Regions from separate parts of the Rhodococcus sp. NPDC057529 genome, predicted to be linked through region 2. Evidence: riboswitches for the same ligand, from Rfam matches in the RefSeq annotation. Region 2 holds a riboswitch; each other region holds the start of a gene.

The links. A riboswitch is a leader RNA that binds a small molecule or an ion and turns the genes downstream of it on or off. The one in region 2 is predicted to bind thiamine pyrophosphate.
Region 1: another riboswitch for thiamine pyrophosphate. It lies ahead of ACFU5V_RS08655 (3-oxoacyl-ACP reductase); the one in region 2 lies ahead of thiO (glycine oxidase ThiO).
Region 3: another riboswitch for thiamine pyrophosphate. It lies ahead of ACFU5V_RS39290 (TenA family protein); the one in region 2 lies ahead of thiO (glycine oxidase ThiO).

What each region holds. Positions count from the first base shown of each region.
Region 1 is NZ_JBHVEY010000004.1:6,955-17,384, forward strand. It holds gene ACFU5V_RS08620 (universal stress protein) at 1-376, opposite strand, end outside; gene ACFU5V_RS08625 (CHAD domain-containing protein) at 423-1,958, opposite strand; gene ACFU5V_RS08630 (pseudouridine synthase) at 2,004-2,903, opposite strand; gene ACFU5V_RS08635 (CocE/NonD family hydrolase) at 3,000-5,087, shown strand; gene ACFU5V_RS08640 (oxidoreductase) at 5,128-6,006, shown strand; gene ACFU5V_RS08645 (organic hydroperoxide resistance protein) at 6,028-6,450, opposite strand; partial or broken gene ACFU5V_RS08650 (MarR family winged helix-turn-helix transcriptional regulator) at 6,457-6,903, opposite strand; TPP riboswitch at 6,977-7,081, shown strand; gene ACFU5V_RS08655 (3-oxoacyl-ACP reductase) at 7,131-7,895, shown strand; gene ACFU5V_RS08660 (LLM class flavin-dependent oxidoreductase) at 7,897-9,192, shown strand; gene ACFU5V_RS08665 (CitMHS family transporter) at 9,277-10,430, shown strand, end outside.
Region 2 is NZ_JBHVEY010000008.1:364,606-375,035, reverse strand. It holds gene ACFU5V_RS18645 (tetratricopeptide repeat protein) at 1-45, opposite strand, end outside; gene ACFU5V_RS18640 (glutamate ABC transporter substrate-binding protein) at 54-1,028, opposite strand; gene ACFU5V_RS18635 (hypothetical protein) at 1,025-2,407, opposite strand; gene ACFU5V_RS18630 (NUDIX domain-containing protein) at 2,531-3,289, shown strand; gene thiE (thiamine phosphate synthase) at 3,291-3,989, opposite strand; TPP riboswitch at 4,014-4,128, shown strand; gene thiO (glycine oxidase ThiO) at 4,125-5,192, shown strand; gene thiS (sulfur carrier protein ThiS) at 5,195-5,419, shown strand; gene ACFU5V_RS18610 (thiazole synthase) at 5,412-6,179, shown strand; gene ACFU5V_RS18605 (ABC transporter ATP-binding protein) at 6,292-7,233, shown strand; gene ACFU5V_RS18600 (ABC transporter permease) at 7,233-8,027, shown strand; gene ACFU5V_RS18595 (M20/M25/M40 family metallo-hydrolase) at 8,173-9,627, shown strand; gene ACFU5V_RS18590 (adenylate/guanylate cyclase domain-containing protein) at 9,680-10,430, shown strand, end outside.
Region 3 is NZ_JBHVEY010000034.1:10,138-20,567, forward strand. It holds gene ACFU5V_RS39265 (DUF3558 domain-containing protein) at 1-354, shown strand, start outside; gene ACFU5V_RS39270 (DUF3558 domain-containing protein) at 351-878, shown strand; gene ACFU5V_RS39275 (MFS transporter) at 963-2,204, shown strand; gene ACFU5V_RS39280 (carboxylesterase/lipase family protein) at 2,197-3,750, opposite strand; gene ACFU5V_RS39285 (NUDIX hydrolase) at 3,863-4,540, shown strand; TPP riboswitch at 4,599-4,694, shown strand; gene ACFU5V_RS39290 (TenA family protein) at 4,688-5,410, shown strand; gene ACFU5V_RS39295 (ABC transporter substrate-binding protein) at 5,395-6,435, shown strand; gene ACFU5V_RS39300 (ABC transporter permease) at 6,413-7,234, shown strand; gene ACFU5V_RS39305 (ABC transporter ATP-binding protein) at 7,227-8,039, shown strand; gene ACFU5V_RS39310 (wax ester/triacylglycerol synthase family O-acyltransferase) at 8,053-9,411, opposite strand; gene ACFU5V_RS39315 (alpha/beta hydrolase) at 9,590-10,430, shown strand, end outside.

The DNA.
Region 1 (10,430 bases), on a different contig from region 2:
GCACCGAACGGAACGCGCCGGCTCCCGTGGACCCGAGCACGATCAGCCGCGCCCAGTCGGCGGCCTCGAGCAGCGCGGTGCCTGCCGGACCGGGACTGATGGTCGTCTCGATCTCGAGACCGGGAAACTTCGGCCCCAGCAGCCTCTTCGCCGTCCCGATGATGGCCTCGCCGTCCTCGCGCAACTGACTGAGGAACTGCGATTCGAGCATGACCGCCGCCGGGCTGTACAGCGGACCGTCCTGCGGCAGCGCGTGCACCAGTGACAGCGTGGCACCCCACTTCGACGCGACGGAGGCGCCCCACAGGGCGGCGGCGGTGGAGGCGTCGGATCCGTCCAGGCCGACGACGACGGAATGACTGGCGGGTGTGCTCACGTCCGGTTCCCTTCGCTCACGCTGGTGGGTACTCCCCGACTGTGCCCTACTTCCAGACTTTTCGGGCCACCTTCTTCGCGCTCTTCCACTCCGGTTTCAGATCGGCTGCCAGTGCGTCGCCGCGATCGAGTTCGCACTGCAGCAGCATTCCGAGGCCCAGGCTCGATTCGGCGGAATGCTGATCCTCCGCGACGGCCGCGAGGATGTGCTCCCGTGCGACGACGGCGTCCTGGTAGTCGCCGAGCACGTCCTGAAAGCCCTTGAACTTCTTCTGTGCGCGGGCGGACGCCTTCGGTGCCAGTGAGCGCGTGGACTCGATCGCGTAGCGCAATCGTTTGGCGCGCTTGCGCGCTCGGTGCGTCAGTTCGTCCCGCTCGGCCCGGGTGGTCGCGGCCGCCGCCTTCCGCACGCGCCGGTGAACGGACTTCGACAACGTGCGCAGGGTTTTCGCGACGGTCTTCTTCGACGGGCCCGAGCCCCCGGACGCCTCGACGGCGGCGAGGAACGTGTCGAGTCCGGCGAGCAGGTCGAGGTAGCGCCGGGAGTTCAGAGCGGCCAGGGCCCCGGGCCGGGCTGCCGCGGCGAGTCCCGAGAAGTATTCGTCGAGGCGCGCCCGCACGACCTCCCGGTCGGGTATCTCCTCGGCCTCACCCAGCCGATCCACGAGCCGGCTCCACTGCACCTCGGTGTCCCGCGCCGGGCCGAGGGCCTGACCGACCCAGCGGAGTTCGGCGATCAACTCGTCGACCGTTTCCTGATCGCGCAGGCTGGATCCGTACACCTGGAGGACACTCCGGATCCGCCGGGCCGCGACCCGGAGGTCGTGGACGGACTCCTCGGGGTCGCGCCGCACGCCGAGGTCGGCCGTGACGAGAGAATCCTTCTGCTCGGCCAGATACTCCAGCAGCAGCGTCCGCGGCGCGGACTTCTTCTTCCCGCGCGCGGGGGGCGGGGTGCCGCCCACCGCGTCGCCGAGTGCCCGCCGCAACTTCGACGGCGCGTCCGAGCGGGTGATTCCGGCGTCGATCAGGCGGGAGTCTATGGCGTCGAACAGTTTTCGGTCACCGGCCGCGAGTTCGACTTCGATCTCCCGCCACACCCGCTCGTCGGTTCCGGTGCCCGTCTCGGGGACGGCGGCGATCACGACATCCGAGACGACCTCGGCGAGCGTCGTGCCCGCCGCGTCCACGAGCCGTTGGCGCTCGCGGTCGGTGCTGATGAGCGCGACCGGGTTCAGGGCGGCGCCGCGGGTGAAGGCCGTGAGCAGTTCCGCGAACTCGCGGGGCACCTCCGTCTCTGCGTGCTCGGGGTCGGGTGCCAGTTGCAGCTCGGTCCGTTCGTCCGCACCTGCCGGGAGCTTCAGATGCCAGCCGGCGTCGTCGCCGCCTTCCCGGCGGCGGAGCGTGATTCCGGCGCGCAGCAACAGCAGTTCACCCGTGTCGTAGTACAGGGCGGACAGCTGGACGGTATCGCGCCGGGGCTCACCGTCGACGCCCGGAAGCCCCGACAGCGCAGGGAGTTGCTGCTCGGATGTCGCTTCGTACTTGCGTTCCACTTCGGACACGGACGTCGCGGTACTCATGTCCCCATCCTTCCGGCTGAGTGCGCCGGGCGAAAGAAGCCGAGGTCACAGCGGCCAGTCGAGGCTCCGGACGCTCGTGAAGCGTCGCGTGACGCCGGAGCAGGGGTCGGCGAACTCGACGGAGCGGGCCAGCAGCCGCAGCGGCGTCGAATAATCGTCGGCGGCAACGTCGTAGAAATCGGGATAGAAGTTGTCGCCGTGGATCGGGATGCCGAGCGAACTCATGTGTACCCGCAACTGGTGCGTCTTGCCGGTGTGCGGCAGCAGCCGGTACCGGGCCGCGTCGCCGTGGACCTCGAGGAGCTCGATCCGGCTCTCGCTGTTGGCGGGACCGTCCGCCTCGTACGCCTTCAGGACCCCGCGTTCCTTGACGATTCGACTGCGGACCGTGGCGGGCAGGGCGAGATCGGGGTCATAGCGGGCGACGGCCTCGTACTCCTTGGTCACCCGGCGCTGATCGAACAGGGACTGGTAGTCGCGCCGGACCTCGCGCCGCACCGTGAAGATGAGCACCCCGGCGGTCAACCGGTCGAGCCGGTGCGCGGGTGTCAGTTCCGGGAGGTCGAGGTCTCGGCGCAACCGGACCAGCGCCGATTCGGCGATGTACGCGCCGCGCGGGGTGCTGGCCAGGAAGTGGGGTTTGTCCACGACGAGGAGATTGTCGTCGCGGTGGAGGATCTCGATCTCGAACGGCACCCGCTTCTCGACCGGCGGATCCCGGTACAGGAACACGAATCGGCGGGGTGCGAACGGCGTGGACTCGGTGATCGGCCGCCCGCGCTCGTCGACGACTTCGGCCGTGTCGACCTTCTCGCGCAGGCGGGTCTCGTCGTGCGGAAAACGTGCGACGAGGTATTCGAGCACGGTGGGCCACGCGCCGGTGTCCGGCATCCTCAGCCGCGTCGGGTTGAGGCCGTCGCGGACGGGAAGCGGGGCGTCGGGCACGTTCGTCACGGTAGTCGAGTGGCTGCGAAAACCCGTCGTTGACCGCAGGGGGACTCATGGTTACTATCCGGTAAGTTTGTGACGCGGGCCACCCTGATGGTCGCTGAGGCGCGTCATCGGAGGATTTTCACGGGGGTCGTGGTGATCGTGCGTCGATGGGCGTTTCGTCCGGGTGCGGTGGCAGTTGCTCTTGCGGTGGCGATGGGTCTCGCTGTCGTTCCGGCGGTGACGGCGTCGGCGGATCCGACGGGGGGAGCGGCGGCCGCCGCGTGGAATGCCGCGGTCGACGCGCCTCCCGAGTACCCGGTGATCGCGATCGACTGGGACGTTCCCATCACCATGAGTGACGGAACGGTGCTGAAGGCCAACGTCTATCGCCCCGCGGACGCCTCCGGCAAGCCGATCGACGCGAAGATGCCGTCGATCCTCAATGTCACCCCGTACACGAAGCTGGTCGGCAACGTCGTCGATTCCGTGCTCACGGTGCCCGGGCTCGACAGCACGGTCGTCGACATCGTGAACTCCTTCGATCTCGCGGGAACGCCGTTCGACGGCGTCGGCGAGTTGTCGAAGGTGCTCACCGGCGGTGGGATGCGCGTCTTCGGCGTCAACCGCGACCTCGTCCGGAACGGATACACCCAGGTGGTGGTCGATGCGCGCGGCACCGGCTTCTCCCAGGGCGAATGGCAGGCGCTCGGTCCGCTCGAGCAGCAGGACTCCGTCGAGATCATCGACTGGATGAGCAGGCAGGGGTGGTCCGACGGCACGGTCGGGATGGCGGGGGTGTCGTATTCGGGAATCAACTCGCTGCAGGCCGCGGGGCATCGGCCACCGGCGTTGAAGGCGATCTTCCCCACCGAACCGGGCAACGATCTGCTCCGCGACATCGTCGGGACGGGCGGTGGCCTCGGTGTGGGATTCATGCCGCTGTGGCTGTCACTCGTCAACGGTCTCAAGTTCGTTCCCGACGTCCAGGCGCTCGCGCAGGGGAACTTCGACGAACGGTGGCTGCAGGACCGGTTGCGCGATCCGCTGACGCTGTTCCCCGCACTGATCCAGGCGATGACCGCGTCGCAGATCGGCGATCTCGACGCCGGGACGCTGCGGGTGGCGCAGGACGGCCAGTTCTACGAGGAGCGGAAGGCGCAGGCGGGGAACATCGACGTGCCGACCATGCTCTACGGCGCCTGGCACGACATCTTCGCGAACAGCGAACCGCGGGTCTACAACGACATTCCGCTGCCCGCCGGCGAGAAGCAGCTGATCATGAGCGACGCCTACCACGTCTCGTTCGGGGGCGGCTTCGGCGAGCCGGGTGCGCCGCCGAGACTCGACGTCCTCGAACGCGCGTGGTTCGACAGGTGGCTGAAGGGCATCGACAACGGCATCGACGAGTACGGCCCGGTCACGCTGTATCAGCAGGGCAACGGCTGGACCACCACCGACCGGTTCCCGCGGGCCGGTGTCGACTACCAGCGGATGTACCTGTCGGGTGCCCCCAGCGGCACCGCCGGGCACGCCGCCCACGACGGCAGCCTGGTGCCGGCGACACCCGGCGACACGGCGAGGCTCACCGTCGCACCCGGACTCCGCGGGCTCTGCTCCCGCGACGGAACGCAGGGCACCGCCGGCGCGGCCGTCGTCTTCGGATCGGTGTGCAGCAAGGACTCCCGCTTCAACGAGGCCGAGGGCCTGACGTTCACCAGTGCCCCCGTCACACAGCCGACGGAACTGTCGGGTCCGGTCAATCTGCATCTCGAAACCGTGCTCGATGCGCCGGACGGATTCTGGGCGGTGACGCTGAACGACGTCGCACCGGACGGCACGTCGACCGCGCTCACCAACGGTGCGCTCACCGCCTCGATGCGGGCGGTGGACGATTCGAAGAGCACCAGGTCGGCGAACGGCGACTACACCGAACCGCACCACTCTCTGACGGTGGCCGCGCGTCAGCCGCTGGTTCCGGGTGAAGTGACGCCGGTCGACATCAACTTCGTGCCCACCGACGCGGTCCTCGCGCCGGGGCACCGGTTGCGCGTCGACGTGTACGCGGGCAGCGTTCCCCGGTATCTGCCGCTCGGACCGATTCTGGCGGACAGTCAGCTGAAGCCGCAGCACGTGGCATTGTCGCCGGACCGGCCGAGTTTCCTCAACCTGCCGCTGGTCGGGGCGCGGGCGTGGTGACGGGTTCACGCCGCGTCCCGGGATCCGTAGGGTTGACGGCATGACCAAGTGGACAGCTTCGGACATCGTCGATCAGAGCGGCCGTACGTTCGTCGTCACGGGCGCCAACAGCGGTCTGGGGGAGGTGGCCGCGCGGGCCCTGGGCAAGGCGGGAGCCCACGTCGTGCTGGCCTGCCGCAACACCCACAAGGGGGAGGTGGTCGCGCGGTCGATCGGCGACAACGCCGAGGTGCGACGTCTCGACCTGTCCGACCTCGCATCGGTGCGCGAGTTTGCCGCCGGTGTCGATTCCGTCGACGTGCTCGTGAACAACGCCGGGGTGATGGCGGTTCCGCAGCGCAAGACCGCCGATGGATTCGAAATGCAGATCGGCACAAATCATCTCGGACACTTCGCGTTGACCGGACTGCTGCTCGGCAAGATCACCGATCGGGTCGCCACGATGTCGAGTGCGGCACATCAGGCGGGAACGATTCATCTCGACGATCTCAACTGGGAACACCGCAAGTACAACCGCTGGAGCGCCTACGGCCAGTCGAAGCTCGCGAATCTGCTGTTCACGTACGAATTGCAGCGCAGGCTCGCCGCGGCCGGGTCTCCGGTGACAGCGGTGGCCGCGCACCCCGGCTACGCGTCGACCAATCTGCAGGCGCACACCGAGTCGGTGCAGGACAAGCTGATGGCCGTCGGCAACCGGATCTTCGCGCAGTCCGCGGAGATGGGGGCGCTGCCGATGTTGTTCGCCGCCACCGCCCCCGGCGTGATCGGCGGAAGTTACATCGGGCCGGACGGCCTGTTCGAGCAGCGGGGCCACCCGAAGGTGGTGGGCTCCAACAAGAAGTCGCGGGACGAGCAGACCGCGAAGGCGCTGTGGTCGCTGTCGGAGGACCTGACGGGCGTCGAGTACAAGTTCGGGTGACCCGACGCCCGCGCAGGATGCTCAGTCTTCGGTGACCTCGAGGGTGACGTCGATGTTGCCGCGGGTGGCGTTGGAGTAGGGGCACACCTGATGCGCCTTCTCCGTCAGTTCGAGCGCCTCTGCGCGCGGCAGGTGGGGGAGCGACACCTCGAGCGTCACGGCGAGGCCGAATCCGCCGCCGTCCGTGGAGCCGATCCCGACGCGGGCGCCGACGGCCGAGTCCGCGATGTTCGCCCCGGCCTGACGGCCGACCAGCTGGAGTGCGGAGTGGAAGCAGGCCGCGTATCCGGCGGCGAACAGCTGCTCGGGGTTGGTGCCGTCGCCGGATCCGCCCATCTCGGTGGGGATGGCGAGGTTCAGGTCGAGCCGGCCGTCGGACGTGCGAGCGTGGCCGTTGCGGCCTTCCCCGGTTGCGAGGGCTTCGGCGGTGTAGACGATCTTCATGGTTACTTCTCCTGTAGGGGTTGCGAAACTGTGGAGCGATTCGGTGAGGCGCGACAGGGTGTCGCGCAGGGCGACGAGTTCGTCGACGCCCATGCCCGTCGAGCGGGCGAGTGCGGTGGGGATGCCCTCCGCGGCGGCGCGGAGGCTCGCGCCCTTCTCGGTGAGGTGGATCCCGACCCGGCGTTCGTCGGCCGACGAACGCCTGCGTTCGACGAGCCCCAGCGCGTCGAGCCGCTTGAGCAGTGGCGACAGGGTGCCGGTGTCGAGATCGAGGGCGTCGCAGATCTCACGCACCCCGCGGCCGTCCTGTTCCCAGAGCACGAGCAGCACGAGGTACTGCGGGTAGGTCACGCCCAGCGCGTCGAGCATCGACCGGTATCGCGCCGTCATGGCCCGGGAGGCCGAGTACAGCGCGAAGCACACCTGGCGGTCGAGGGCGAGGTTGTCGGTCACCCCTGAATGGTTGCACACAACTAGGTTGTGCACAACCAAAAAGGTCATCGAGGAGATTGGCCTTACACTATTGGCCAGTGACACGGGGTGCTGCCTGGCGAGGATCCAGGCGGCTGAGAAGACACCCGTCGAACCTGAACTGGGTAATGCCGGCGAAGGGATGTCGCGGAGACGGCCGTATGCGCTCATCCGATGTCTCGTCGCCGACCGATCGGAAGGTGACAGCAATGCAGCTCGACAAGCAGATCGTCCTGGTGACCGGCGGTGGCCGGGGCCTCGGTTCCGCCATCGTGCGCTCGTTCGCGGCGCAGCACGCGCGGGTGGTCGTGAACTACCGCAACAGCCGGGAAGCGGCGGAGGAACTCGCGGCATCCCTCGGTGCGGACCGCGCGGTCGCACTCGGGGCCGACGTCACCGATGCCGCGCAGGTGGCGGCACTGTTCGCCGCCGCGGAAGAGCACTTCGGATCGCCGGTGACCACCGTGATCAACAACGCCCTCGCCGACTTCTCCTTCAACGGCGACGCACGCGCCAAGGCGGACGTCATCACGTGGGAGGCCTTCGACTCGCAGTTGCGCGGCAGCGTGCAGGCGACCCTGAACACCACGCAGGCCGCGCTGCCGGGCATGCGCTCGCTCGGGTTCGGCCGCATCGTGAACATCGGAACCAACCTGTTCCAGAATCCCGTCGTCCCGTACCACGACTACACCGCCGCCAAGGCCGCCGCGCTGTCGCTGACGCGCACCCTCGCCGCCGACCTCGGGCCCGACGGCATCACCGTCAACATGGTCTCGGGCGGGCTGCTGCGCACCACCGACGCGAGTGCCGCCACCCCCGACGAGGTGTTCGACCTCATCGCGGCGAGCACTCCGCTGCAGCGGGTCACCACCCCGGACGAGTTCGCCGACGCGGTCCTGTTCTTCGCGTCCCCGTGGTCGCGGTCGGTGACCGGCCAGAACCTCGTCGTCGACGGCGGACTGGTCAAGGACTGACATGACCGACACGAGGCAACTGCACTTCAACGCCTTCCTCTTCGGCTGCGGGCACCACGGCGCCGCGTGGCGGCACCCCGCCTCGCAGGTGGAGCGGCTCAGCGACATCGCCTACTACGAGGAACTGGCGCAGACCGCGGAGCGGGGTTGCCTCGACGCGGTGTTCTTCGCCGACGGGCATTCGGTGCGCGACCCCGCGTCCGGGGGCATGTGGTTCCTCGAACCGCTCACCGCGCTGTCCGCGATGGCACGGGCAACCGAGCGGGTCGGGCTCGTGACGACCGTGTCGACCACCTTCTACACCCCGTTCCACGCCGCGCGGATGCTGGCGTCGCTCGACCACATCAGCGGCGGCCGCGCCGGCTGGAACGTGGTGACGTCGATGTTCGACGCCGAGGCCCGCAATCACGGTCTCGAGGAGATGCCGCCGCACGACGACCGCTACTCGCGGGCCGCGGAATTCGTCGACGTGGCACTGGCGCTGTGGGATTCGTGGGAGCCCGACGCGCTCGTCCTCGACCGGGAGGGCATCTTCGCGGATCCGGCCAAGGTGACACCGATCGGGCATCGGGGAAAGCATTTCCTCGTCGCCGGCCCGCTGACCGTGCCGCACTCGCCGCAGGGGCGCCCCGTGCTGTTCCAGGCGGGCGCGTCCGACCAGGGCCGCGACCTGGCCGCCCGGTGCGCCGAGGGCATCTACGCCGTCGCCTACGACCTCGCGGCCGCGCAGAGTTACTACGGCGACGTGAAGCGGCGCATCCGCGCCGCGGGTCGCGACGCCGACGCGGTGACCGTGATGCCCGGTCTCGTCACCTACGTGGGTTCGACCACCGAGGAGGCGCGCCGGAAGAAGGCGGAACTCGACGCGCTCCTGCCCGTCGAACAGTCGCTGGCGCAATTGTCGATGTTCGTCCAGCAGGACTGCAGCACATGGGAACTGGACGCACCCGTTCCCGCGCTGCCGCCGCTGTCGGAGTTCACCGGGCCGCAGGGCCGGTACGACACGATCCTGCGGATCATCGAGAAGGACCGTCCGACCGTGCGGTCGCTGCTGGGCACGCTGGCGGCCGGCGGCGGGCACTGCACCATGATCGGCACCCCGGAGTCGATCGCCGACGAGATCGAGGTGTGGTTCCGCGGCGGCGGCGCCGACGGCTTCAACCTGATGCCGCCGCTCTACCCGCACGGGCTCACCGACTTCGTCGACGAGGTCGTTCCCGTCCTGCAGAAGCGCGGGCTGTTCCGCGCGGAGTATGAGACAGCGACCCTGCGCGACCATCTCCGGGGTCGCCGGTAGTTGCCACCACAAAGAACACAACCTTCTCTAAGTACGCAACAGTGACTGTGAGCGTCCCTCCCCCCGACACTGGCTGTTATCGCGATCACATCGCGGTGCAAGCTCGGACGAGGAGTGGCAATGCTGGTAGCACTCGGCTTTCTGATGGTGGCCGTGTTCATGTTCTTGATCATGTCCAAACGGGCCACTCCCGTGGTCGGGCTGATCGCCGTCCCGGTCGCATTCGGCATCGCGGCCGGGGCGGGCCTCGGCATCGGCGACATGATCACCGACGGGATCAAATCGCTGGCCCCGACGGCCGCGTTGCTGTTCTTCGCGATCATCTTCTTCGGGATCATGATCGACGTCGGCCTGTTCGACCCGCTGGTGAAACTCATTCTCCGGCTCGTCCGCAACGACCCCATGCGGCTCGTCGTCGGCACCGCGGTCCTGGCGATGGTGGTGTCGCTGGACGGTGACGGATCCACGACGTTCATCATCGTGACGTCCGCGCTGTTGCCGCTGTACATGAAGCTGAAGGTCAGCCCCGTCGTCCTCACGGTGGTCGCCGGCCTGGCCAACGGCGCGATGAACATCGTCCCGTGGGGTGGGCCGACGGTCCGGGCCGCCTCGGCGCTGGGCATCTCGCCGTCCGACGTGTTCGTCCCGATGATCCCGTCGCTGGTGGTCGGTCTCGTGGTCGTCCTGCTGTTCGCCGTGCAGCTCGGCTACAGCGAACGCCGCCGCATCGGCACACTCGAACTCACCGACGAGCGCCTTCTGGTCTCCGCGGGCTCCGGCCTCCGCCGCTCCACCTCGGGCTCGGGCTCCGGGGGCAGCGGTGACGCACCCCGGACGGGTGGCGGTTCCGGCGACGGCGGTTCGGACGACGGCCAGGGCTTCGTCGACGGCCTCGACCCCCAGCGGCCCACGCTGCGACCGAAGCTGTTGTGGTTCAACATGCTCGTGACCGTGGCGCTGCTCGTCGTGCTCGTGATGGACGTGCTGCCGATTCCGGTGCTGTTCATGGTGGCCGCGTCGATCGCGCTGACCGTCAACTTCCCGCGGGTCAAGGAACAGCAGGAAGCGATCACCCGGCACTCGTCGAGCATCGTCTCCGTCGTCGCGATGGTGTTCGCCGCGGCCGTGCTCACCGGCGTGTTCCAGGGCACCGGAATGGTCGAGGCGATGGCGCAGTGGCTGCTCGAGATCATCCCCGCCGCGCTGGGGCCGCACCTGGCCGTCATCACCGGCATCCT
Region 2 (10,430 bases):
GAGGTCCGGGTCGGTGGATTCGGGGTTCTTCGAATGTTGCGGCATGCGCCCCCTCAGTCCTGGTACACGGCGGACGGCGGGGCGGGGGACGGGCCCAGCACCGACAGCCACCGGTCGTACATTCTGGTCCAGGTTCCGTCGCCGCGGATCCGTTCGAGTGTGCGGTTGACGAACCGCACGAGGTCCTCGTTCGTCTTGGTGATGCCGACGCCGTACGGTTCGGCGCCCATGCTGTCCCCGACGATCTCGAGGTACGGGTCCTGGGACGCCAGGCCGGCGAGGATCGTGTCGTCGGTGCTCACCGCGTCGACCTGCCGCTGCTGGAGGACCACCAGGCAGTCGGACCACATGGGGACCGTAAGGATCTCGGCGGTCGGCGCGACCTGCTGCAAGCGGGTCAGCGACGTGGTGCCGCGGACGACGCAGACCCGTTTTCCGTTCAGGTCCGCGGCGCTGCGGATCGGGGAGCCCTTGACGACCAGAACCCGTTGCTGCGCCTCGAAGTACTCGGAGGAGAACGCCACCCTCTCCTTGCGGTCGCAGGTGATGGTCATGGTCTTCGCCACGATGTCGACCATCGACTCCTGCAGCGCCTTCTCACGATTCGCCGACGTGAGGATGCGGTAGTCGAGCCGGTCCGGGTCGCCGAACAGGTCCCGCGAGATCTCCCGGGCGACGTCGACGTCGAAGCCCTCGATGGCGCCGCTCGCGGGATCGCGGAAACTCATCAGGTTGCTGCCCGTGTCGAGCCCGACGACGAGACGCCCCCGCGCGCGGATGGCGTCGACCGTCGGCATCGGCGTGTCGGTGCCGGGGAAGGGCCGCAGGCTCGCGGTGGGGTCGCCGCAGTCCTTCTCGGGAGCGGGTGGGGCGGAGCCGGTGTCGGGGGCCGGTGTCGCCGCTGCGGGCAGCGGGGGTTCGGTGTAGGACAGGCTCGGCGATCCGACGTGCTCCGGAGCGGCCTCGGCGCATCCGCCGATCAGCAACGTGGCCGCCAGCAGCACCGGCGCGATCCGGTGCCGCCTCACTGGTATTCCCTCAACCGAGGCCACAACCCGATGATAATTCCGCAGAGCGCGACGAGTGTGAGGACGACGGCGCCGGAACCGAGTGCGGTCAGCACCCGGGCCGCGGATTCGACGTTCGACCGCAGATGGTCGCGGGCGGTCCCGATCCCGTCGGTGAGCGCGTCGTCGACGGTGGTGAACTGGGCTGCGGAATCCGAGGGTCCCGGCCCGATCGCCACCGTTGCCGCCGAGGCGAAGTCGCCCCGGGCCAGGATCTCGTTCATGCGATCGTGCGCCGAGGACCAGAGTTTCCAAGCGTCCTCGGCGCGCGCGACCTCGTCGTGGCCGACCGCGCGGTCGCCGTCGTGCGGATAGCCGGACAGCAGGGTGTCGAGCTGACCGGACTTGTCCTCGAAGACGGCGTCGTAGCCGCCGTTCGAGTCCCGGCGGACGAGTTTGAGCGTCTCCTCCGTGCGCGCCTGCTGCGCCAGGATGCGCGCCGCCGTCAACTCGTGCATCGGGCGGGCACCCTGGGTCAGCGCGCGCTTGGTGTCGAGTGAGGAGACCAGCCCGGCGACCAGCATCCACACCAGGAGGATCGCGGTGACCGACGACGCCAGGATCAACCCGAGATTGAACGTGCGCCTGCTCAGCCTCGCGAGGACGACCTGCGCGACGAGCAGCGCGACCAGCGCGACGAGGACCAGGATCAGCGCCGTCCACGGCGGGCGGGAATAGTCCCGCTGGATATCCGCGACGTCGGTTTCCTGCCGGGCGTGCAACTCCTGGGCCTTCGGCAGCATGCTCGTCTGCATCAGCGTGGACGCCTCGCTGAGGTAGGCCGCGCCCACCGGGTGACCGGTGCGGTTGTTGGCCCGCGCGGTCTCGACGAGTCCGGAGTAGACGGTGAGGTCGGTGGAGATGGAGGCGAGCAGGCGCCTGCTGTCCACATCGCTGGGGGCGAGCCCGCCCGACGCGTACACGAGGTCGGCGGAGGCCGTGCCGATCGCCTGCGCGTACGTGTCCCGGAGTTCGGGGGGTTCGAGACCACCGGAGATGAACGCCGTCGTGGCCGCGGCGTCCGCCACCGACAGGGCGCTGTAGAGATTCTGCGCCGAGAACGACAGCGGTTCGGTCTCGGCGAGGACGCTGTCGAGGGTGGCTTCCCTGCCGTTCACGGTCGACGCGGCCACGAGTCCGGCGGCCAGGGTGAGCAGCACGAGGAGTACGCCGAGGGCGGTGAGCTTGGCGGGTGTCGACCGCAGGAACGCACGAAGTTCCTTGCGACGTGCGACGGCGGGGTCGACGTCGTCGTCCGCGGCGGCAGACAGGGCGCGGCTGCCGCGGGGTTCGATCGACGGTGCCTCACGCAGAACCACGTCGCACCCCTCCCGTGTCACGGCCGCACCTTGTGGGGAGCATATAAGCAGGAGTCGGTGACTGGGGATATCGGGCAGTTCCGGCAGAAACCGTTAGTGTGAGGGAACTGCAGGGAGACCCATCAGGTCGGACAGGGGTAGTCGATGCGTGGTGACGGTGACGGCTGGGCGACCGGGCCGGACGGCAGTCGTCATTGGGGTAAGCACGGTGCGGCCGGGTTGTTGCTGCGTGCGCCGCTGCCGGACGAGACGCCTGCCGTGCTGCTACAGCACCGCGCGGCCTGGAGCCACCAGGGCGGGACGTGGGCGCTGCCCGGCGGTGCCCGGGACAGCCACGAGACGACCACCCACGCCGCCGTGCGCGAGGCGCACGAGGAAGCCGGCATCGAGAGCGCGGCGATCCGCGTCCGCACCGAGGTCGTCACCATGAAGGCCGCGAGCGGCTGGAGCTACACCACGGTGATCGCCGACGCCGAGCGCCCACTGCCCACCGTCGCGAACGGTGAGAGCACCGAACTGCGCTGGGTGCGGGAAACCGACGTCGCCGGCCTGCCGCTGCACCCCGGATTCGAAGCGGGGTGGCCGCAACTGCGCACCACCGAGGTGCGACTGCTGCTCGACCGGCACGACGTGCTGGGCGACAGCGGCGCGCCGGCGCAGCTGTCGAGGGCACTGCCCCGCACGGTGCACCTGCCCGACGGCACCTACGGGTGGCTGCCGCGCGTCGAGGTGCTCGAGGCACTGGACACGGTCGGCCGCCTCGCCGAACCGGCAGGTCACGGCACCACACTGGGCACGGTGACCGCGGTCGTCACCACCGACCCCCACCTGATCGAACAGTTGCCCGCCACCGTGGTGATCCTGCCGCCCGCCACCGTGCGCGACTGGCTCGCGCAGGCGTGACTCAGCCGTTCTTCTGGAGCAGGGCGGACAGTGAGCGCGCGGCGGCCTGCGGGTCGCGGGCCTCGGTGATGGCCCGCACGACGACGATGCGGTCGGCGCCCGCGGCGAGGATCTCCGGAACCCGGGACTCGTCGATGCCGCCGATCGCGAACCACGGGCGGTTCGGCTCGGAGTCGGCGGTCGAGCGCACCAGGTCGATGCCCGACGCGGTCCGTCCGGGCTTGGTGGGCGTCGCCCACACCGGTCCGGTGCAGAAGTAGTCGACGCCGTCCTCGATTGCCGCGAGGCTGGCCTGGGCGCGGCTGTGCGTGGACCGGCCGATCAGGACGTCGGATCCTACGACGGTGCGCGCGTAGGGGACGGGCAGGTCGCCCTGGCCGAGGTGCAGGACGTCGGCGCCGGCCGCCAGCGCCATGTCGGCCCGGTCGTTCACGGCGAGCAGCGCCCCGTGCCGCCGGGCGGCGGCCGCGAGCACCGACAGTGCCGCCAGTTCGTCCCTGGCGTCCATCGTGCCGAACTTCTTCTCACCGGCCGAGCCCTTGTCTCGGAGCTGGATGATGTCGACGCCGCCGGACAGCGCGGCCTCGGCGAACTGCGCCAGGTCGCCCTTCTCGCGCCGAGCATCGGTGCACAGGTACAAACGTGCTGTTCCGAGGCGGCGCCGACGGTCCGTGAGGTTGCTGTGATGCGAGGTGGTCACGGCATGACGGTAGCCTCTACGGTGAAAGTGCAACACGGGAGTCCCGGGGAACGTGGGGCTGAGAGGGGCTCACGCCGAGCCCGACCGTCATACCTGACCCGGATCATGCCGGCGCAGGAAGTGAGGTGGAGTTCAATGGCGAGATCGGTATCCGTCGTCGGAGGCGGAGTGATCGGCCTGTCGATTGCGTGGCGAGCAGCCCGCAACGGCTGGTCGGTGACGCTGTACGACCCGTCGATCGGTTCGGGAGCGTCCTGGGTGGCGGGCGGCATGCTCGCCCCGCTGTCCGAGGGCTGGCCCGGTGAGGAGAGCGTCCTCGAACTGGGGAGCGCCTCGCTCGACCGGTGGCCCGAATTCGGGAAGGAACTGGAGGCCGGGGCCGGCGTCGACCTGTTCACGTCGGAGAGTTCGCTCACCGTCGCGCTCGACGGCGCCGACGCCGAAGACCTCCGGACCATCGCCGAGTGGGTGGGAGCGCAGGGCCGGGATCTGCAGATCCTGAATCGCGCCGAGGTCCGCGCGCTCGAGCCGATGCTGGGTCGCGGAGTCCGGTTGGGGCTCTTGGCTGTCGACGAACTGGCCGTCGACAACAGGCTGCTCCTGCAGGCGTTGCAACGGTGTGCCGTCGACGCCGGGGTGGAGTTGATCGGTGAGGCCGTGCGCAGTCTCGACGGGCTGGGCACGGACCAGATCGTCGTCACCGCAGGCATCGCGTCACCGGCACTGTGGCCGGGACTTCCGGTGCGTCCGGTGAAGGGCGAGATTCTGCGGTTGCGGGCCCGTCCCGGGGTGACGCCCGCGCCGGGCCGGACCATCCGCGGCAGCGTCCACGGCAGGCCCGCCTACCTGGTGCCGCGCGCCGACGGCATCGTCGTCGGCGCCACCCAGTACGAGTCGGGCAACGACACTCAGGTCACGGTGGCCGGTGTGCGGGACCTGATCGCGGACGCCGAGGCGCTGATGCCCGCCATCGGCGAGTACGAACTGCGTGAGACCTCGGCGGGTCTGCGTCCGATGACCCCGGACAACCTGCCGCTGATCGGCCGGGTGTCCGATCGGGTCGTGGTGGCGACGGGACACGGCCGCAACGGCATCCTGCTCACCCCGGTGACCGCCGACGCGACGGTGGCATTGTTGGAGGGCTCGGCACTGGTCGAGGCGAAGGCCGCCGACCCCGAACGGTTCGAGAAAGTAGCGAGGTAGAGATGAGTGAGCAGCAAGTAGTGGTGCCGATCGGCATCAGCGTCAACGGCGAGGATCACGAGTTCACGGAACCGTTGACCGTCACCGGGCTGCTGGAGGCGCTGAACCTGCCGACCAAGGGCATCGCAGTGGCCGTGAACGGCGCCGTGTTCCCCCGCGCCCGGTGGGACGAGCTCGTGGTCCGGGGCTGGGAGATCGAGATCCTCACGGCGGTGCAGGGTGGCTGACGCGACGCCCGGAGTGCAGAAGGGCCTCACGATCGCGGGCCGCACGTTCGGTTCACGGTTGATCATGGGCACCGGCGGCGCCGCCAACCTGACGGTGCTCGAAGAGGCACTCGTCGCGTCCGGCACCGAGCTGACCACGGTCGCGATGCGCCGCGTCGACGCCGTCGGCGGCACCGGGGTGCTGGACCTGCTGCGCCGGCTCGACATCGCGCCGCTACCCAACACCGCGGGGTGTCGCGGCGCGGCGGAGGCGGTGCTGACGGCGCAACTCGCGCGGGAGGCACTCGACACCGACTGGGTGAAGCTCGAGGTCATCGCCGACGAACGCACCCTCATGCCCGACGCCATCGAGTTGGTCAGCGCCGCCGAGCAACTGGTCGACGACGGATTCGTCGTCCTGCCGTACACCACCGACGACCCGGTCCTGGCCCGCAGGCTCGAGGACGTCGGGTGCGTGGCCGTGATGCCGCTGGGTTCGCCGATCGGCACCGGGCTCGGTATCGCGAACCCGCACAACATCGAGATGATCGTGGAGGGTGCCGGGGTACCGGTCATCCTCGACGCCGGCATCGGGACCGCCAGCGACGCGACCCTCGCGATGGAACTCGGCTGCGACGCCGTTCTGCTGGCCACTGCGGTGACCAGGGCGAAGGATCCGGCGCTGATGGCGTCGGCGATGCGCGGGGCCGTGGTGGCGGGATACGAGGCCCGGCACGCGGGCCGCATCCCCAAGCGGTTCTGGGCGCAGGCGTCGTCGTAGGACTCGGGGTCGTGTCGGGGTCCGGTTCGGGGTCCGACCGGTACCAGGGGACGAGTCGGGAGTAGACCTGCGGCCGATGCGCGCCGGCCGCAGGTTCCGGCATTCTTCTCACATGATTGAAGTGAGGGGACTTTCAAAGACCTTCGGTGCGACGAAGGCGGTGGACAACCTGACGTTCAACGTGAAGCCGGGCATGGTCACCGGCTTTCTCGGCCCGAACGGTGCAGGAAAATCGACGACGATGCGCATGATCCTCGGGCTGGACCGCCCCACGGCGGGCAGCGCGCTGATCGACGGCAAACCGTACAGCGACCTGGTGCAGCCGCTGCGGACGGTGGGGGCCCTGCTCGACGCGAAGTGGGTGCACCCGAACCGCTCGGCCCGCGCCCATCTGCAGTGGATGGCGGCGTCCAACTCGCTCCCGAAGAGCCGCGTCGACGAGGTGCTGCACCTCGTCGGGCTCACCGAGGTGGCGGGGAAGAAGGCCGGCGGGTTCTCGCTCGGCATGTCCCAGCGACTGGGCCTGGCCGCCACGCTGCTCGGCGACCCGAAGGTGCTGCTGTTCGACGAGCCGGTGAACGGGCTCGACCCGGAGGGCATCGTCTGGATCCGGAAGTTCATGCAGCGCCTCGCCGCCGAGGGCCGCACCGTGCTGGTGTCGAGCCACCTGCTGTCCGAGATGGCGCTCACCGCAGAACATCTGGTGGTCATCGGCCGCGGGCGTCTCATCGCCGACACCACCGTGTCCGAGTTCGTCAGCAAGTCCTCGGAATCGACGGTGCGTGTGCGGAGCCCACAGCTGGACGCGCTGCGCAGCGCGCTCACGTCCAACGGACTCACCGTGCGCGAGGACGGATCCGACGGGCAGCAGGCGCTCGTCGTGGTGGATTCGTCGACGGACGTCGTCGGCGGGATCGCCGGTTCGCAGGGCATCGTCCTGCACGAGTTGGCATCTCAGCGCGGATCGCTGGAGGACGCCTTCATGAAGTTGACCGGAGACGACGTGCAGTACCACGCAGAGGGCGTCGAAGATGTGATGAGGGGTGCACTGTAATGGCTGTTCTCAATGCCGAACGGATCAAGATCACGTCGACGAGGTCGCCGTGGTGGTGCACGGTCGTCATCATCGTGCTGGGACTCGGCCTCGCCGCAGTCATCGGGCTCAGCGCAAAGGCCAGCATCAACTCCTTCAACAACCAGATCGCGGACGGTAAGCAACCCGACTTCGATCCGTTCCTGCCGCAGATGGCGGACGCCGTCGGCGGTGTGTCCGGATTCGGCGTACTGGTGCTGATGATCCTCGCCGCGCTCGCCGTGACCAGCGAATACCGGTTCGGCGTCATCCGCACCACGTTCCAGGCGATCCCGAACCGGGCGTCCGTCCTGATCGCGAAGGCAGGCCTGATCGGCGCGTTCGGCGCCGTGCTGACGTTCGTCCTCACGTTCGGTGCGTACGCCATCGCGAAGGCGACGGCCGGCGACCAGGCCGGAGCGGCACTCACACTGACCGGTGCGGACGCGTGGCGGTCGATCTACGGCGTCCCGATCTACGCGTTCCTGTGCGTGGTTCTCGCCGTCGGAGTCGGCACCCTGCTGCGTCAGTCGGCGGGCGCGATCGCCCTGCTGCTGCTGTGGCCGCTGCTGATCGAGAGCCTGTTCAACCTGTTCGGCTCGTTCGGCCAGAAGATCATGCCGTTCCTGCCGTTCCTCAACGCCAACAACTTCCTGGGGGCGCCGCAGGGAGTCGATTTCCACTGGGGCCCGTGGGGCAGCCTCGTGTACTTCGCGGTGTTCGTCTTCGTGATCTTCGGGGCCGGACTGGTGGTCGTCAACAAGCGCGACGCCTGACACCCGATACAGTACTCTCGCCCTGCTCCTCCGCCAGGTGATCGTCGGGAGACCTGGCTGAGGGTGACGGTGGGGCGGGAGCCTGTGGGCCGGTGCGAAATCCATTCGCGCCGGCCCACAGGTGCTTCTGCGTTAGGCTCCCGACATGCGACTACGGGGAGTTGTCACAGTCGGAGTGGCCGGTGCGATGGTCCTGGCCGGGTGCTCGTCGACGAGTGAACCCGATTCGCCGCCGGTCGACGCGAGCGCTCTCGCGGCCTCGGTCACCGAGAGCGGTGTGGTGGGGCACCTCCAGCAATTGCAGACGATCGCCGAGAGCAACGACGGCAACCGCGCGGCCGGAACGTCCGGCTACGACGCGAGCGTCGACTACGTCGCACAGATATTGGAAGACAAGGGCTTCGACGTCCAGACCCCGGAATTCGAATTCCACAAGTTCGACGTGCGGACGGAGGCCCTGCGGTCCGGCGACCGGGACTTCGACGTCCGGGCGCTGTCGTATTCGCCGTCGACCGGTCCGCAGGGGCTCACCGCCCGCCTGGTGCCCGCCGCGAAAGACGACAGTCCGGGATGCGAGGTCACCGATTACGACGGCCTCGACGTGACGGGGGCGATCGTCCTCGTGAACCGCGGGGTGTGCCCGTTCGCGGCCAAGCAGCAGGTGGCGTCCGAACGCGGCGCCGCAGGCGTGATCGTCGTCAACAACGAGGACGGACCGATGAGCGGCGGCACCCTCGGCGACCCGGACGTGGGCCAGGTCCCCACGGGCGGGGTGAGCAAGGCCGACGGCGCCGCGCTCGAACAGGCGGGGGGCGACGTCACCCTCACGCTCGACACGACCACCGAGTCGAGCACCGCGCGCAACGTCATCGCGCAGACGAAGACCGGGTCGACGGAGAACGTCGTGATGGTCGGAGCGCACCTGGACAGCGTCCCCGAGGGCCCCGGCATCAACGACAACGGCACCGGCGTCGCCGCGACCCTCGAAACGGCCGTGCAGCTCGGCGGTTCGCCCGACGTCGACAACGCGGTGCGCTTCGCGTTCTGGGGCGCCGAGGAATTGGGTCTGCTCGGCTCGGAGGCGTACGTCGACAGCCTCGGCGAGGAGCAGCGGAACGATATCGCGCTGTACCTGAACTTCGACATGCTCGGTTCCGAGAACGCCGGCTACCTGGCCTATGACGGCGACAACTCCGACAACGTCGGCGAGGGGCCCGGACCCGAGGGGTCCGCGGGCATCGAGCGCACGTTCACCGAGTTCCTGCAGGGCGACGGCATCGCCGCGGACGGCACGGACTTCGACGGCCGCTCAGACTACGGTCCGTTCATCGAGCACGGCATCCCGTCGGGCGGCGTGTTCAGCGGCGCCGACGAGACGAAGACCCCCGAGCAGGCGCAGAAGTGGGGCGGCACCCCGGGTGTCGTGTACGACAAGAACTACCACAGCGCGACCGATACCCTCGAGAACGTGGACCGGGCCGCGCTCGCCAAGAATGCCGCCGCCGTCGCGTATGCAGTCGGGGTGTACGCGGAGTCGCTCGCGGGCCCGAACGGGGTGCCCGTCGGCGCGGACCGGGAGAAGGCGCGGGCCACCGAGTGATGTCCGATTCGTCACGGGTTTGTGCATGTGACGCTGAGTTACTCTTATTCTCGTGAGCGACGACCCCGCCGAAGAGAACAGTGCCGAGCTCGGCGCTGCGCAGACGCCGAAACGGGGCGACAAGGTGCTGGGCTGGGTGGGGTCGGTGAACCGGCAACCACAGCTGATCGAGGGCCTGCGGAAGGTTCGTCGCGCGCTGCCCGGTGATCCCGCGTTCGGCGACCCACTGTCGACGGCGGGCCCCGGGAGCGCCCGGGCCATCGCTCGCGTCGCCGACCGCTTCCTCGACCACCAGCCGGGCGCGTCCCGCGAGATGAGCCTCGGCGCGCTGCAGGTGTGGCAGGCACTGCTCGAGCGCACCGGACGCGGGCGGGGAACACAGGAGGTGACCATCGTGTTCACCGACCTCGTCGGGTTCTCCAGCTGGTCGCTGCCCGCCGGCGACAGCGCCACCCTCGCCCTGCTGCGCGACGTCGCCCGGGCCGTCGAGACCCCCATCGTCGACCGGGGCGGGCACGTGGTCAAACGACTCGGCGACGGCGTGATGGCCGTGTTCTCCAGCCCCGACCGCGCGATCGACGCCGTCTTTGCCGCGCAGAACGCCCTCGCGGACGTCGAGGTGGACGGCTACCGCCCCCGCATGCGCGTCGGCATCCACACCGGTTCGCCCCGGCAGATCGGCAGCGACTGGCTCGGTGTCGACGTGACCGTCGCGGCCCGCATGATGGAACTGGGCGGCGACGGCAACGTGATGGCGTCGTCCGCCACGCTGTCGAGTCTGCAGCCGGGCACCCTCGACCAAC
Region 3 (10,430 bases), on a different contig from region 2:
GAGGTGTACGAGCGGGCGGGGATCGCGGGGCTCACCCCGGTGTCGCGGAACGGCATCAAGTGCCGGTGGGAAGCGGACGGCGGCGAACGGTACGTGATGTTCACCTGGTACCGCGGCAGCCCCATCGACCGGGAGCGGTCGGTGGCCAAGGGCATCGGTCACGAGGTCAACGACCTCGAGATCGCCGGGCATCGCGGGTTTTCGTCGCAGAACGTCGGGTTCTGCGAGGTCGCGCTCGGCACCGGTTCCGACTTCGTGCACTGGCTGGTCCGCTACGGAGCGGGCAGTGCACCCGCCGATCCGTGCGAGGCACCGACCGCGCTCGGCCGGCTGACGCTGGAGAAGGCCAGATGACCGGCCGCCGGCGACTCGCCGCGGCGGTCGCGTCGGCGATTGTGCTGGCCGGCTGCGGCACCTCCGTCACGGGCACTCCCCTGCCCGAGGGTGCCGCCTCCTCCGACGACGGCGGCTCGCCGCAGTTCGACAAGCTCCTGCGCGAATGCGACGCCGTCCCCAACGACAAGATCGTGGAGACACTGCACGGCGCAGGCGTCGACCAGTACTTCTACGGTGCGGTGTGCATGTGGACGGTGTCGTCCGCCGCCGGATCGATCGACGTCACGTTCGGCTGGTTCGAGAACAACTCGTTGCAGCGGGAGCGGGCGGTGGCGGACCAGCTGGGCTATCAGGTGGAGACCACGACGATCGTGGGCACGTCGGCGTTCAGCGCCCGGCGGCCGGGTGATTCGGCGACGTGTGGGATCACCGCCGCGTACTCCGGTGTCATCACGTGGTGGGTGCAGCAACGGTCCGGGACGGGCGACCCGTGCGACGGTGCGCGCACGCTCGCCGAGTTGACTCTGCAACGCAACCAGTAGCGGCCGAGAATTCGCTCGCGGTGGCCACGACCTCGCTGTTAGCGTCGAAGGACCACCGACCGCGCCGACCAGAGGACCCCTGCCGTGACCGCCACCGAGACGGCTGTGACTCGCCGGTTCGGGCCCCTGATCCTCCTGAACGTCGCGACGCTGTTCTCCTCCACGGGCAACGGCATCGTGATCGTCGTGCTGCCGTGGCTCGTGCTCGAACAGACCGGTCGCGCATCGGACGCCGCGATCGTCGCGGGCGCGGCCACCCTGCCGCTGTTGCTGTCGAGCCTGTTCGCGGGCACGTTCGTCGACCTGTTCGGACGACGCCGCACGTCGCTGATCTCCGACTGCCTGTCGGCGCTGTCCGTGGCGGCCATCCCGGTGATCGCGACCACGACGGGCCTCACCGTCACGGCGATCGCCGTCCTCGCGGCGATCGGCGCCGCATTCGATCCGGCCGGCATCGCGGCGAGGGAGTCGATGCTGCCCGCCGCCACGAAGTCCGCGGGGTGGTCACTCGACCGGATGAACAGCCTCTACGAGGCCAACTACAACGTGGCGTATCTCGTCGGCCCGGGCATCGGCGGTGTCCTCATCGCCACCATGGGTGCGGTGAACACGTTGTGGGTCGCCGCCGCCGGGTTCGTGCTGTCCGTGGCGACGATCGCGTTCCTGCGTCTCGAGAACGCCGGAAGACCCGACACCGCCACGCGTCCGACGTCCATCTGGCACGGCACGCTCGAGGGGCTGAAGTTCGTGTGGCACAACCGGCTCCTGCGCACGATCGCGCTCGTGGACATGGCGGTGGTCGCGCTGTACATGCCGGTCGAATCGGTGGTGTTCCCGGTGTACTTCACCGAACTCGACAAACCTGCGCAACTGGGCTCGGTTCTGATGGCGCTCAGCATCGGCGGCGTGGTGGGCGCCCTCGCGTACGGACCGCTCGCGCCGTTCGTGTCGCGCCGGTTGCTGATGGTGGTGGCGGTGACCGTGCTGGGCGCGGCGATGGTCGCGATGGCGTTCCTGCCGCCGCTGTGGGCGATCCTGGCGCTGGCCCTCCTGCAGGGTCTGGTGTTCGGTCCGGTCGGCCCGATCGCCAACTACGCCATGCAGACTCGCAGTCCGGAGCACATGCGCGGCCGGGTCACCGGGGTCATGACGTCCACCGCCTATGCGGCGGGTCCGCTGGGCTACCTGCTGGCCGGCCCGATCCTCGACAAGTGGGGAATCCAGCCGACGTTCTTCGTGCTCGCGATCCCGGTCCTGATCATCGGGCTGGCGTGCTTCGCGCTGCCCGTGCTGAAGGAACTGGACGAGAAGGTTCCGGTCAGTTGAAGCCCATGACGTCGTTGCCCCAGGCCACCCGCATCTCGTGGTCCGGGTCCTTCACGAGGGTGTCTGCGCCGTCGATCAGCAACGTGGAGCGGTTCTCCTCGTCGTAGGGGGCCCAGTGCTTGGACCCGTCCAGGGCGGCGGGGACACCGTGCCGCGCGAACGCGAGCCACCGGCGCTGTATCCGGCCCGACACCTCGAGCGCCGTCTTCCGGCCGCCGAGCCAGAACGTCGGATCGATGTTGAGGGTGTCGAAATTGCCGAACACGTACGGGAGTTCGGTGGCGTGCCCGGCTCCGATGCGTGCGGCCTTGAGCATCGGCGTGGCCTGGTCGAACCGGTACATCCACGTCGGCGAGTGCCTGCTGTGGGCGTCGGCCACCCACAGGGCGGGCATCCGGAACGCGGCGTCGCGGGACATCGCGAGTGCGCCCTTCGGTTTCCCGCGGTCCGGGTACGCCGACAGGATGTCGGCGAGGCGGGCCGCGGGCAGTTCCGGGTGATCGGTCGCGATCGCCCGCAGCATCTCCTGCACCGAATCCGAGGTGACCGGCAGCAGAGGAGATTTCATGAACTTGAAGATCGACGACTCGTCCTTGTTGGAACCGATGATGAGGGGGATGCGGTGGGAGTAGCCCTTCTGGAACGCGGCCACCGGGTAGCGGGGCAGGAAGTCGCGGTCCACCACGGGCGCCATGGCGAGTGTGCCGGGGATCTTCGTCGGCACCTCGTTGACGAGCGTGTCGCTGGCCTCGATGACCGTGCGGTACGGGAGGCGCAGCAGCGTGTCGATCCGGGCGGGTTCCACGTCGAGGATGTCGAGGAACTGCTTCGCGACCGTGGCCGCCCGCTCGCTGCCGTAGACCGATGTGGCGGGTGGGCTCTGGGCAATCGCGCGGTGGAACAACCCGTCCGCGCTCGGGCACGTCATCAGCGTGGTGATCGACCCGGCTCCCGACGATTCCCCGAACACCGTCACCTCGTCCGGGTCACCGCCGAACGACGCGATGTTCTCGCGCACCCATTCGAGCGCGGCGACCTGGTCGCGCAGCCCGCAGTTGGTCTCGAACACCCGCTCGGCCGTCGAGAACGACGACAGGTCGAGGAAGCCGAGCGCACCCACCCGGTAGTTGAACGAGACCAGCACGACGTCGCCGAGAGTGGACAGGATCCGCCCGTTGTAGATGCCCTGAGCTGCGGTTCCCAGGCAATAGGCACCGCCGTGGATCCACACCATCACCGGCCGCGGGGTGCCGTCGGGCCGGGGTGCCCACACGTTGACCGACAGGCAGTCCTCGTCCATCTCGAGTCCGGCGTCGATCGGGACGGCGGTGCCGTGGCCCTGCGGGGCCATCGGGCCGAAGTCGACGCAGTCGCGCACGCCCTGCCACGGCGTCGGCGGGGCCGGCGCCCGGAACCGCAGATCGCCGACGGGGGCGGCGGCGAACGGGATGCCCTTCCACGCGTAGACGTCGCCTTCGGGATAGCCGCGCACGTCGCCGTCCCGGGCGCGGACGACGAGTGTGTCGCCGGACTTCTCGACATCCACGGCCGAATCTCCTCACGCAGCGCGTACGGGAATCTCTCGCCAAACTACCAACGATGCGCAGGCAGGGCCGCTCGAACGCGATATAGATCAACCGCGCGCTAACATGTGCTCCGTGGCCGCATCGACCGATCCCGAGGGCAAGAGCCTCCTCGACTACCCGCGGCCGTCCGTGGCGGTCGACGTCGCCGTCCTCACCGTCGACGGCGCCGAGCTGAAAGTGCTTGTGGTTCCGCACCGTTCGGGCCGGCTCGCACTCCCGGGCACCTTCCTACACGAAGGCGAGCGACTGCGGGACGCCGCCGAGCGGTGCCTGCGGATCAAGGCCGGCCTGACGGGTGCCGAGTTCCACCAGCTGGCGATGTTCGACGACCCCGGCCGCGACGACCGCGGGTGGGTGCTGTCGATGACGCACGGTGCGGCGCTGCCGCGCACGGCGCTCCCCCGCGACGCGCTGCTGATCCCCGTCGACGGCAACCGGGTGACGCAGGACCTCGCGTTCGACCACGCGGACGTCGTCACCCTCGCCGTCGCCGACCTGCGCGAGCGGTACGCGCGGTCCGTCGACCCGTCGGGCCTGGCCGGCGACACGTTCACGGTGCTCGAACTCCGCCGGGTCTACGAGGTGGTGTTCGGCCGTCCCCTCCCGAAGGACTCGTTCCGCCGGCACGTGATGCCCGCGCTCGAGCACACCGGCGACATGGCCGTCGTCGGGACCGGCAGGCCCGCCGAGATCTACACGCGCGGCCCCGCGCCCCTCCCACCGGGAGCGGCCGCGTTCCTCGCAGGCTGAGCGCGTCCACCCACCCGGGGCCTTTCCGTTCGCGGCACGGCCGGTGCTAGGGTCGGCTTGTTCTGACACGGGGTGCTCCGCACGGGCGGGGCTGAGAACACACCCGGGAACCTGCTCAGGTAATGCTGACGAAGGGATGTCAACGTTGTGAATAGCTCTGTCCAAGGTGCTGCGGGCGCAGGCCGGCACGCCCGATTCACGGACCACTTGTGGGACCGGACCAAGGTGCTGCGCGAGGCGATCGACGAACTCGAGTTCCTGCGCCGCCTCGGCGACGGAACGCTGCCGCTGGACGTGTTCCGCACGTATATCGAGCAGGATTTCCTGTATCTGACCGGGTACGCGAAGGCCCTGTCCCTGGTCGCCGCGCATGCGCCGGGCCCCGTCGAGGCCGGCTTCTGGGCAGGCTCGGCGGCCGAGGCCGCGACGGTCGAGGCGACGTTGCACCAGAACCTGCTGACCAGCGGACGGCTCCCCGCGTCGGACGCCGAACCGCAGCATTCGCAGGCCTGCCTCGGGTACATCTCCTACCTGACGGCGGTCGCCGCCACCGAGCCGTACGCGGTGTCCGCCGCCGCGGTGCTGCCGTGTTTCTGGATCTACGCGGACGTGGGACGCAGGCTCGCGGCGAGCGCCCGGGACGTGCTGGCTGCCGATCCGTCGCACCCGTACGCACAGTGGGTGACCACGTACGACGCGGAGGAGTTCCACGCCGCCGTCGCGAAGGCCCGCGAACTCGTGGACGCCGCCGCGGACGCCGCGACCGAAGCCCAGCGCGAAGAGATGGTGGAGGCGTTCACGATCGCCAGCCGCTACGAACTCATGTTCTGGGACACAGCACTCAACAAGCAGGAATGGCCGGCGTCGTGACTCTCTTCTCCCGTACCAAGCGCGCGGCCACCGCAGCCGTCATCCTCGTCTCGGCCCTGTCGATGCTCACCGGCTGCGCCGGAAACTCGCAGTCCGACGACACCATCCGGTTCGCACTCGACTGGACGCCGAACACCAACCACACCGGCCTGTTCGTCGCCCAGCAGGAGGGCTGGTTCGCGGACGCCGGACTCGACGTGCAGGTGCTGCCGTACAACGACACCTCACCCGACACCCTCGTCGACGCCGGCAACGCGGAGTTCGGCGTGAGCTTCCAGAGTTCCGCGACGTTCTCGAAGGCCGCGGGCGCCCAGACCACGTCGGTCATGGCCCCGCTGCAGCACTGGGCGACGGGTATCGCGGTGAAGGCGGATCGCGCCGACATCACCCGCCCCCGGGATCTCGACGGCAAGATCTACGCCGGTTTCGCGGACCCCGACGGCGAGGAGACCCTGAAGCAGATCATCCGGAACGACGGCGGCAAGGGCGAATTCACCACCGTCACGCTCGGCACGTCGGCCTACGAGGCCGTGTACTCCGGCACCGCCGACTTCACCGTGTCGTTCTTCGGCTGGGAGGGCATCGAGGCCGAGCACCGGGGCACCCCGATGCGCTACTTCCACTACACCGACTACGGCTTCCCGGACGCGTACGCACTCGTCATCGAGGGCAACGAGCAGTGGATGGACGAGCATCCCGAGCAGGCCCGCAAGTTCGTCCAGGCCCTGCAGCGCGGCTACCAGTTCGCCGCCGACCGGCCGGACGAGGCCGCGCAGATGTTGATCGACGCCAATCCCGGCGCGTTCACGGACGAGTCCCTCGTGCGGGAGAGCCAGCAGATGCTGTCCTCCGAGTACATGAAGGACGCTTCCGGAAAGGTCGGGACCCAGACGGCCGAGCAGTGGGCGGGGTACTCCGGTTTCCTGTTCCAGCACGGCCTGCTCACCGGCCCCGACGGGGCACCGCTGACCACGGAACCCGACTGGTCGACGTATTTCACCAATGAGTACCTCGCTCAGCCCTGACCCGACCGTCCGGACCCCGGCCCCGGGCACGTCCCCGCTGCTGCGGCGGGTGCTGCCTGCGGTCGTGGTCGTGGCACTGCTCGTCGTCGCGTGGCAGGTGTACGTGACGGTCAGCGGTATCCGGCCGCAGGTGCTGCCGTCGCCGCTGCGGGTCGTGCAGCAGGGCTGGCGGGCGCGGGACGCCATCTCCGGTCACGCCTCCGCGACACTGCAGGTGACGCTGATCGGGTTCGCCGTGTCCCTGCTCTGCGCGTGGGCTCTCGCCGTGCTCGTGGACTTCTCGCCGTGGCTGCGACGCGCATTCGTTCCGCTGTTCGTCGTGTCGCAGACGCTGCCGATCATCGCGATCGCGCCGTTGATGATCATCTGGTTCGGATTCGGTCTGCTGCCGAAGGTCCTCGTGATCGCCCTCGCCACGTTCTTCCCGATGACGATCGGCCTGATCGAGGGTTTCGCCGCCGCCGACCGGGAAGCGGGTGCGCTGTTGCGCAGCATGGGTGCCTCCCGGTGGCAGGAGTTCCGCTACGTGCGTCTGCCGTCGGCGATCCCCCGGTTCTTCACCGCCCTGCGCATCGGCATCACGTACGCCGTGGTGGGCGCCGTGTTCGCCGAATACGTCGGGGCCACGTCCGGTCTCGGCATCTACATGGCCACGCAGAAGAACTCCTTCCGCACCGACCTCGTGCTGGCGGCGGTGCTCGTGACCGCCGTGATCAGCGTCAGCCTCTACCTGCTCACGTTCGCGGTCGAACGCGTCGTCGCCCCTTGGATCAAGAACGAAAGGGCCCGGCATGAGTGAGACCGCGCGCGTCGCACTGTCCGGACTGAGCAAGGGATTCCCCGTCCGCGGCGGCATCCGTCCCGTCCTCGACAACGTCTCGTTCACCGTCGAACCGGGCGAGTTCGTGTCGGTGATCGGCCCCAGCGGGTGCGGGAAGAGCACCGCGTTCGCCATGCTCGCCGGACTCGACCAACCGGACACCGGCACCGTCACGATCGGCGGCGAGTCCGTGCGTCCCGCGGGCAGTGGCCCGTCGAAATGCGCATACATGCCGCAGAAGGACCTGCTGTTCCCGTGGCGCAGCGTCCTCGACAACACCACCCTCGGGCTGGAGGTGCAGGGCGTGCCCCGGAAGCAGGCGCGGGAGAAAGCCCGGGAACTGTTCTCCGTCTTCGGTCTCGGCGGGTTCGAGGACGCCCGCCCCAGCCAGCTGTCCGGCGGGATGCGGCAACGCGCCGCGATGCTGCGGACCGTCGTCCAGGACCGTCCGGTGCTGCTGCTCGACGAGCCGTTCGGCGCCCTGGATTCGTTGACCCGCACCGAGATGCAGACCTGGTTGCAGGACGTGTGGCAGCGCTACCGCTGGACCGTCCTGATGATCACCCACGACATCCGGGAGGCCGTCTACCTGTCGGACCGGGTGGTCGTGCTGTCCGCCCGGCCCGCCACCGTGCGCCGCGAGGTGACGGTGGGTCTGCCCCGCCCCCGCGAACTGTCGATGATGACGTCACCCGAATTCGCGGACGTCGAACACGAACTGCTCGGCGTGCTGCACGAGGAATCACGGCGGGCCCTCGTCGAGCAGGAGTCGGGCAGACGCTGAAACCCGCGGCGGCTCAGAGCAGGGCGGCTTCCAGTTCGCCGAGCGCGGCCTCGAGGTAGTACAGGATGCGTTGCAGGCTCGGCACCGAGCGGCGGCACCCGATGACACCGAAATCGAGGTTGTCGCCGTTGGTGGTGAGCGTGATGTTCAGCGCCTGCCCGTCCAGCACCACCGACGTCGGGTAGATGCCGTCCAGCCGGGACCCGTTCCAGTACATGGTCTTCCGCGGTCCCGGGACGTTGGAGATGATCACGTTGAACGGCGGCGGCGTGAAGCGGACGAACCCCGGCACCGGGGTCAGGGCGATCGGTGACATGTTGACCGCGGACCACGCCAGCGCCTGAAGCGAGGTGAGACTGCCGAACAATTCCTTCCCCTGCGACATGGACGCGGAGATCGCTGTCAGGCGTTCGGCCGGGTCGTCGACGTCCGTCGCGAGGTTGCACAGGGTCACCCCCACCGCGTTGCCCCCGGCGTCGGCCTTCTGCTCGTCGCGCAGCGACACCGGAACCATCGCGATCAGCGGTTCGTCCGGCAGTGCGTTCTGCTCCTCGAGGTAACCCCGCAACGCCCCGGCGCACATGGCCATCACGACGTCGTTGACACTGGCCCCGGCCGCCTTCCGCACGGCATGGATCCGGTCGAGCGGCCAGGACTGCGCGGCGAACCGGCGCGCGCCACCGATCGGGACGTTGAGCATGGTGCGGGGCGCCTCGTACGGAAACCGCATGTCGTGCTGACCCATCGCGGTGCGGGCGATGCGCAGCGACGCCGGCGCGAGACCGGCCACGTCGCCGACCGTGCGACGGACCCCGTTCACCACCGACCACAGGTCGGGGGCGGCAACTCCGTTCGCCGACGCCGACCGCGGCAGGTTCCACGGCGGCGGCGCGTCGCGCACGTCCGGGTCGGTCGAGAGCGTCCGCATCAGCAGGCGCAGCCCGGAGACCCCGTCCATCAGCGAGTGGTGCAGCTTGGTGTAGATGGCGAACCTGCCATCGGAGAGGCCCTCGATCAGATACATCTCCCACAGCGGGCGATGACGGTCCAGGAGGGTGCCGTGCAACCGGGACGTCAGCGTCAGCAATTCCCGGACCCGGTACGGCGACGGCAGGGCCGAATGACGCACGTGGTATTCGAGATCGACGTCCGACTCGTCGGCCCACCACAGGTTCCCGAGACTGCCGACGGGGCCCGCCGGCTTCTTGCGGAACGTGGGGTCGACGTCCGTGTGCTTCAGCAGTGTTTCGTGCATCGACTTCACGTAGTCGGGACCGGCATCCTCCGGCGGTGTGAACAATTCGAGCGATCCGACATGCATCGGATGCTCTCGCGATTCGCCGAGAAGGAATATCGAATCGGTAACCGGCATGATCCCCACCTGGACGTTCACCCCCGCTCGGTCACTATCCCATTACGACTTCCGCCTGGATGCTACGTCGGGCGTAGCGTCCGTGCGACCTACTTCGATGTAGTCCACACGGCGCACCGAGGTGGCAAACCTGAAGGCAGCACGTCGGAGGGCACCGAGGCCGGAACGGAGGCAGACAATGAGCACTGCGACTTACGAATTCTGCCCGTCACCGCTCCCGGTGACCCGGCGGGAGTTCGCCGGAACCAGCCTGCAGTCGGCGGCCCTCGCCCACACCCTCCGCCGCACGGTCCGGCCGTTCCTCGACGGGTGGGCGCGCTACCCGGAACTGCCGTGGCCCACCGGAGTCGTCGACCTGTTCGGGTACTCGCTCGGCCCCATCCGCGGAACCCAGCGCAGGCCCGTCCGGCTGCCGCACTGCCGCGCCGAATGGATCCGGCCTCCGGGCGAGCTCGGCGACCGGGCGATCCTCTACCTCCACGGCGGGGCGTTCCTGTGCTGCGGGATCAACTCGCACCGCCAGATGGTGTCCCGGATCTCGGCGGAGTCCCAGGCGTCGACGCTGAACGTCGCGTACCGGATGATCCCGCGGAACCCCATCCGGGCGGCCGTCGAGGACGGCGTCGACGGGTACCGATGGCTGCTCGCGCACGGCTACACCTCGGACCGCATCGTCGTCGCCGGCGACTCGGCGGGCGGATTCCTCACGTTCATGGTGACGCTCGAAGCGCTGCGTCAGGGGCTGCCGCGTCCCGCCGCCGACGTCGCACTGTCGCCGCTCACCGACCTCGACCCGGTGAACAAGCTGGCCCATCCCAACGCCGACCTCTGCGCCGTCTTCCCCACACGCGCGGTCGGTGCCCTGTCCAGGCTGATCGAACGCCTGGACACCCGGGGCGGGCACGAGCCGTCCACGTCCCCCGTGGACGGCTCCCTCGCCTCCATGCCGCCTGCCCTGATCCAGACCGGCTCGCAGGAAATGGTGTACGTCGACGCGGAACTGATGTCCGAGCGGCTGT